Oligoflexus sp.: one gene and its partner. The protein of the gene in region 1 binds, or shares a complex with, the protein of each later gene. Links are inferred from orthologs where the notes say so. Each region holds a gene or a part of one and is shown in the gene's direction. Other genes may lie near its edges.

Region 1 (3,159 bases):
TGCCATCGCCAACGGAGGTCAGGTATGAGTTTCTTTAAGGCCATGAATATCAGTTCATCCGGCTTGGCAGCTCAACGCATTCGCATGAATGTCCTGTCATCCAACCTTGCGAATGCCAACACCACGCGCACACCGGAAGGTGGACCTTATAAGCGCGAGGACGTGGTCTTTGCGGCCAACCCGGCCAGCGGCAGCCCCTTCGAAGGTTTTTTGGATGAAGATACCGGCACGCAGCTGAAAAAGGTGCAGGTCGTCGATATCCATAAGGACACCAAGGCTCCGCGCATGGTTCTCGATCCTTCGCATCCCGATGCGAATGCCGACGGCTATGTGGCGATGCCCAATATCCAGGTGATGAGCGAGATGGTGAACATGATCGCCGCCACCCGTGCCTTTGAAGCCAATACAACGGCTTTGAATGCTTCCAAGAGCATGGCGAATACCGCCATCGAAATCGGTCGCGTCTAATAGGAGCCTTGAGCGATGCAACGCATAACATCATCGCTGCGCTTCGGCAGTGAAATCCTCGGCGAGCTGCGCGATCTGAAAGCGCAGAAACAATTCGAAAGCGCCGGTCAGGGTGAAGAAAAGCCGAAGACGAGTTTTATGGATCATCTGAAAACGGCCGTCGAGGAAGTGAACCAGGGTCAGATTTCGGCGGATAAAAAAGCCACCGACCTTGCCAATGGCAAGGATACGAATATCCACGAGACCATGCTGGCCGCTTCGCAAGCCGAACTGTCTTTCAACCTGATGGTGCAGGTGCGGAATAAAGCCCTGGAAGCCTATCAGGAAGTCATGCGCATGCCTGTTTAATCTGCTGTTGAGGGGTGACCGTGGAAAGAATGAATGACTTTTTCAGGAACCTCAGTCAACGCCTGGGGGGCTTTTGGCAGTCGCTGAATGGCCCGAAGAAAATCGCGGTCATGGCCGCGGTCGCGCTCCTGCTCGGCGGCCTTATTTCGCTCTTCTTCGTGGGCGATCGCACCGAGATGGCCTATCTCTATCCCAATCTCTCGGAAACCGACAACAACGAAATCGCTTCGGAACTGCGCAAGCAACGCGTTTCGAACTTCATCATCGACGACAAAGGCATCAAGGTTCCAGCGGAACAGGTGATGCCTTTGCGTTTGAAATTGGCCCAGGAAGGCCTGCCGACCCGCGGCATGATCGGCTGGGAGAAATTCGACGATCAGGATTTTACGCGAACCGAATTCGAGCAGAACATCAATCGGCTGCGCGCTATCCAAGGCGAGCTGGCGCGAACCATCAGTTCCATTGAAGGCATCACCTCGGCACGCGTGCATATCGTGATGCCCAAAAAAGCCCTCTTCCAGGAAGATGAGCAGGAACCCACGGCCGCGATCTATATCAAGGTTCAACGCGGCAAGGAACCGAGCCAGAAGCAGATTCGCGGCATCACCCATCTCGTGTCCCGCTCTGTCGAAGGCATGAAGCCCGAGAAGGTCACGATCATCGACCAGGAAGGCAAGATGCTGACCAAAATCGAGTCCGATGATCCGACGACCAAGCTCACTCAGGAAATGACCTCCTATCGCCGCACCATCGAAGCGGAGATGACCAGTAAAATCAAAACTCTGGTAGGCCGCATCGTCGGCCAGGATCGCGTCGATGCCAAGGTCGATGTCGATGTGGACTTCACCCAGGAAGAGCAGACCATCAATGATATAGATCCGGATAAGGTGGTGGTGATTTCCTCGAACGTCAACAATCAGGAAATGGCCGGCAATGGCCTGAATCCCACGGGCATTCCCGGCGCCAAATCCAATGTTCCTGGTGAGCAGGAGGATCTGGCCGTCAACTCCAATTCCACCAAAAGCAAAAGAGCCAGTGAGCGGGTCAACTATGAAGTTTCGAAGACCAAACGTCACAAGGTTCTTCCCGTGGGTACGATCAAGCGCATTTCCGCGGCTGTGATCGTCGATGGAACACAGATCTATCCTTCCGATGGAACCGCCCCTGAATTCCAGGCGCGCGCACCCGACGAAATGCGCAAGATCGAGGACCTCGTGCGCTCCGCCATCGGCTTCAAGGATGGCCGTGATGAGGTGAAGGTTCATAACCTGATGTTCGAACTCGCGGCGACCCAGGTTCAGGCCATCAAAGAGAAAAAGCAGGAAAACCGCAAATACATCTCGACCCTGGTCGTGTCCTCGGTCATCGCCCTGGCCCTGGTCTTCTTCTTCGCCTTCATCGTCCGTCCTTACTTCCGCTGGCTGTCCTATGATCCCGAGCGGAAACGGAAAGAGGAGATCGTCGAGGAATTCAAGCCCGACTTGGAGATGGGCGGTATCCAGAACGTGCAGGTGAAAGAGGACGTGCCCTTCGAGAAGCTTTCGCCGCAGGAACAGATCCTTTATCTGGCCAAGCATGAGCCGGCCCGGACCACGGAAGCTCTGCGGATACTCCTGAACCCGCATCAATCGTCTCACTGAGGTTTGAAGCATGCTGAATCAGGCCAACAATCGCAGCCACGGGCGCTTCATCAAAAAGGATGATCCTGTGCGCAAGGTGATGAACATCAGTGAATTCAATCTGATGGAAATCTGCGACAAGCCCGTGACCTATCATGATAACGCCAATGCCAATATCATCCATAACCGCCTTCACGCGGAAGAGGAGCTGGCCGAAGGCGTACGGGATTCCTACGAAATCAATATGAGCTTCCCGCACGAACTGCGTCCGGTCATTCGCCCTCTCGACTTCACCGAAGAGTGGAAGAAGCAGAAAAAAAGAATGGCCAACCGGCATCACCGGCTGGAAGAGGAAGAGGAATTCGAGCTGGATGTGACCAGCCTTTTGAAAGAGAACAAGATCGACTTCAAAAAGGCGACCTTCAGGGTCATTGAAACCGCGATGCCGCAGCAGAAAAAGGATGTGAAGGAAGCCAAGCCGGCCGTAAACCTTTTCCCGCAGGCCATGCCGGTGAAGGCCAATGTCGAAGCCAAGGCCGCAGCTCCTGCGCCTCAACCCGCGCGTCCCGCGGCGCAAAAAGCTCCCCCGCCGCCTGCACCCGAGCCGACGCATCATACGCAGGCCGATGCCGATGACTTTGTTCCCTATGCCCCGACCCGCGACCGGGCGAATCCCGAAGCCCAGGTGCAAAGAATGGAGCCGCCGAAGCTGACCGAAGAGGAA
Region 2 (3,254 bases), on another replicon or contig:
CAGGATTTCAAGGATCAACTCACCCGGTCCTGGACGCAGCGGCGCGTTTTCCGGTTCAGGCTGAGCACAGGGAAATTGTTCGTGGCTTTCCAGACGAATGCTGCTGTTCCCGATTTTCCTCCAGGCCTGGCCCAGACGATCGGCGAAGGCTCCCGAGGAACCGGAGTCCTTCACAATGATGTGCGAGAACGCATGAAAGCGCGCCAGGAGACGATCTATGCTGTCTTCATCATCACGGCCGATGAGCCAGGGGCTCAGGGCTGCATTCAGTTTATCGAGCCAGGGCTGATTCTTAACGAGTTCGCTTTCCCGGCACCAGATTTTCACTTCGATATAAGGCGCGTGCGGCCTGTACCCTGATACCATCGTCGATCCTGCGATGGCGGCCTCGACGATTTCGCCCACGGCCGATTCGCTTTTGCCGATCAGATGCCAGCGGAACAGACGGAAAGCATCGCTGTCGCGACCGAGCTCCAGGAGCTGTCTTTCAATGCTGCTCTTCCAGATGGCTTTGATTTCCTCGGGCGGACCGGGAAGGATCCAGACCTGGAGGTCCTTTCTTTGCAGATAAAAAGCGTCGGCTGTGCCCGCGGGATTATCAAGGACACGCGACTGGCTGGGAAAATAGCACTGCTGCTTATTGGATTCGGGCGGTGTAATGCCGAGCATCTGAAAGCGCTGGATAATTTTTTCCCAGCTGCCGGATTGGAATTCCAGAGTATCCCCCCACCAGCGGCTGACCACCTGCCGGGTGATATCATCGGTCGTCGGACCCAGTCCGCCGGTGATAAAAAGCAGCCGCGTGCGGGCGGCTGCCAAATTCAAGGCGTCGGTCATTTCCCGTTCATCATCGGGGACTGCCAAATGCCAGACGGGGTTCATCTTCAGATTGACGAGCTGATCGGCGATCCAGGCGGCATTGCTGTTCACGATCTGCCCGGTGCTGACTTCGGTGCCGATGGTGAGAATACTGGCGCGTAATGGTTCCATATTATTCTCCGTCCCCAGGGGAATGACAAAAGCTCCGGCGTTGCGGCCCAGGGTCTGGCGGCAAAGCTGTAGGTGAGCATAAAAGAGCAGAGGTCCTGTGTCAAAGCCTTGACAGACTCTGCCTTTTGACGCCTTTGTGGCATACAATAGAACTGTCAAGGTTTACATGGCAGGAGTTCCCGGTGGCAACCAATAAGTACAGTGGCGCGCAAAAAGCAGCGATTCTTCTTCTCTCTTTCGGTGAAGAGATTTCCGCCGAAATCTTCAAGAGCATGACCGAGTTTGAGATCAAACGCATCGGTAGCGCCATGAGTCGCCTCGGGCGCCTGGAGCAGGAAATCATCGACGAAGTGATGATGGAATTCTACGGAATCCTGCAGCAGAACAAAAAGTTCTTCTATGGCGGCAACGACTTCACGATGAAGGTCATCGGCAGCGCCTTCAAAGGCGGCGAGGCGGATGAACTCATTGAGCAGTTGGCGCTCGGTTCATCGGCGAACCTGGATGCCCTGGAGCTGATTGATCCGAGGACCCTGACCAACTTCATTCGGAACGAGCATCCGCAGACGATCGCTCTGATCCTGGCCCACCTTGATCCGCAGAAGTGCGGCGAGGTCCTGAAGCTTTTGCCGGAAGCCTTGCACACGGAAATCATCCTGCGCATCTCGAACCTGGATGCCGTGGCTCCCGAGATCATCGACGAGATTGATGATGTTCTGCGCAACGAAATTCAGGCCATGGGTTCGATTTCGAGCCAGAAGATCGGTGGCGTGGAGCCCATCGCCGAGATGCTCAACCTTATTGATAAGGCCACGGAAGAGCAGATCCTCGACAACCTGGAAGAACGTGATCCGGATCTTGCCGAGCAGATTCGTCAGCTCATGTTCGTCTTTGATGACCTTGCCAAGATTGATGATCGCGGCATCCAGGAAATCATCAAGAATGTGAAGCCCGAGCAGTGGATGACGGCCCTGAAAACAGCGTCCGAAGCCGTGTCCGAGCTGGTATTCCGCAATATGTCCGAGCGTGCCGCGAAGATGCTGAAAGAGGATATGGAGGCGATGGCCGCTGTGAAGCTTTCCGACGTGGAATCGGTGCAGTATGAAATCGTTCAGGTGGCGCGGAAGCTGGAAGAGGAAGGCAAGATTATCATTGCTCAGGGTGGTGAAGCGGCTTACGTTTAAGCCGGGATTGATGCTCTTTAACCCTCTGGAATCCTTGGGACAAATTCGAAATATCTTAAGGAATTCCAAGCCTTGGCCGAAGCTGAATCGTAGCGCAAAAGCGCCCCAAGTACGAGGAAAGCCATGGCCAATCAGAACCGTCAGCTGCTGAAGAAACGCGCGCAAAGGCGGGAACTTTATCTGGGTGAGAATGTTCGTGCGTTTTTGATCCTGGGCGGTTCGCGAACGGTGGGTGGCGAGGTGATCAGCCTTTCGGAATCAGGCCTCGCTTTTGTGTGCGAACCTCAGGTCGATGCCGAGCTGCCGATCGGCCGCGTCGTGCAGCTGAAACTCTATTATGATGCCCGCCGTTATTTTACGACCTCCGTGGAAATTCGGAATAAGAGCGTTTTCAGCTCACAGGGCTCGCAGTATCTGCGGGTCGGTGTGTCGGCTGCGGCCGGTGAATCGGTGAGCGATGCCGAGGATCTTGTGAAGAAGGTGGAAGCATCCATCAACCTTGGCATGGATACCTGCGGTTTCCTTGAAATTGAAAATCCCATGTTCTTTGATGAGCATGATTACTTCAGCATCCGTGCGGTGCATCCTGAATTCATCCTCGTCGCCCCTTTGGAAAATCGACACTTTCTTTTGCCTGGTCAACCCGTGGAAGCGCGATTCAACATCCCCGGTTCCACCTCGTTCGTGGAGGACCTGATCGTCGATCGCTCCGTGCCCGATCGCGACTGGTGGGCGTCGGATGTTCTGATGCTGAACTTCGCGCAGAAGTCGGAAAAGACTCTGGCAAAGATCGCGAAGATGGCCATGATTCAAAAACCGCAGCTGCATGTGCAGGAGATCATGAAGGCCGGGTTTCCGATTCCCTATCTGGATTTTTTGCTGCGGGTCCAGTTTGCTGCGCGTGACAAGGATGATCCCCAGGTTGCGATGCTGAAGAGCAGCTTCTTCGCGCCGGGGCCCTACCTTGCGGAGCAGGATCTGAAGAGCGCGCGGGTGCTGTCGTTTTATCGGCAGAATACCTTGATTGCGACGATGAAGCTCAATTTCGTCCCCGATGTGCGGCAGAGCTCGGCCTTTTAT

Evidence for each region.
Region 2: the proteins of fliF (region 1) and fliG are in contact, whole or in part, in a crystal structure (PDB 5TDY), measured with the Thermotoga maritima proteins. The link is inferred for Oligoflexus sp. from one-to-one orthologs. Residues at the interface, in WP_004082905.1 of Thermotoga maritima: Glu501, Leu502, Leu505, Leu506, Glu508, Leu509, Ile512, Phe513, Pro517, Ser518, Asp519, Ile520, Ala521, Ile523, Val524, Arg525, Leu526, Trp527, Phe528, Phe529; in WP_004082903.1 of Thermotoga maritima: Gly8, Arg9, Lys11, Ala12, Leu15, Leu16, Ala18, Leu19, Lys23, Gln26, Val27, His30, Leu31, Thr35, Gln38, Leu39, Glu42, Lys54, Lys55, Val57, Leu58, Glu59, Glu60, Phe61, Leu62, Leu64, Ala65, Lys66, Lys68, Lys85.

What each region holds. Positions count from the first base shown.
Region 1 is NZ_DASTAT010000131.1:33,584-36,742, forward strand. The notes cover bases 312-3,150. They hold fliF (flagellar basal-body MS-ring/collar protein FliF), read left to right. Parts: upstream 312-845; coding sequence 846-2,456; downstream 2,457-3,150. Other genes in these bases: flgC (flagellar basal body rod protein FlgC), read left to right, coding at 312-468; fliE (flagellar hook-basal body complex protein FliE), read left to right, coding at 484-816; VFO10_RS27745 (FliH/SctL family protein), read left to right, coding at 2,467-3,150. Outside these bases: flagellar basal body rod protein FlgB, read left to right, coding at 1-28; more of flgC, read left to right, coding at 25-311; more of VFO10_RS27745, read left to right, coding at 3,151-3,159. UniProt on the Escherichia coli protein: The M ring may be actively involved in energy transduction.
Region 2 is NZ_DASTAT010000115.1:40,563-43,816, forward strand. Bases 240-3,173 are described here. They hold fliG (flagellar motor switch protein FliG), read left to right. Parts: upstream 240-1,172; coding sequence 1,173-2,174; downstream 2,175-3,173. Other genes in these bases: VFO10_RS25085 (competence/damage-inducible protein A), read right to left, coding at 240-990; VFO10_RS25095 (PilZ domain-containing protein), read left to right, coding at 2,298-3,173. In the rest of the region: more of VFO10_RS25085, read right to left, coding at 1-239; more of VFO10_RS25095, read left to right, coding at 3,174-3,254. UniProt on the Escherichia coli protein: FliG is one of three proteins (FliG, FliN, FliM) that forms the rotor-mounted switch complex (C ring), located at the base of the basal body.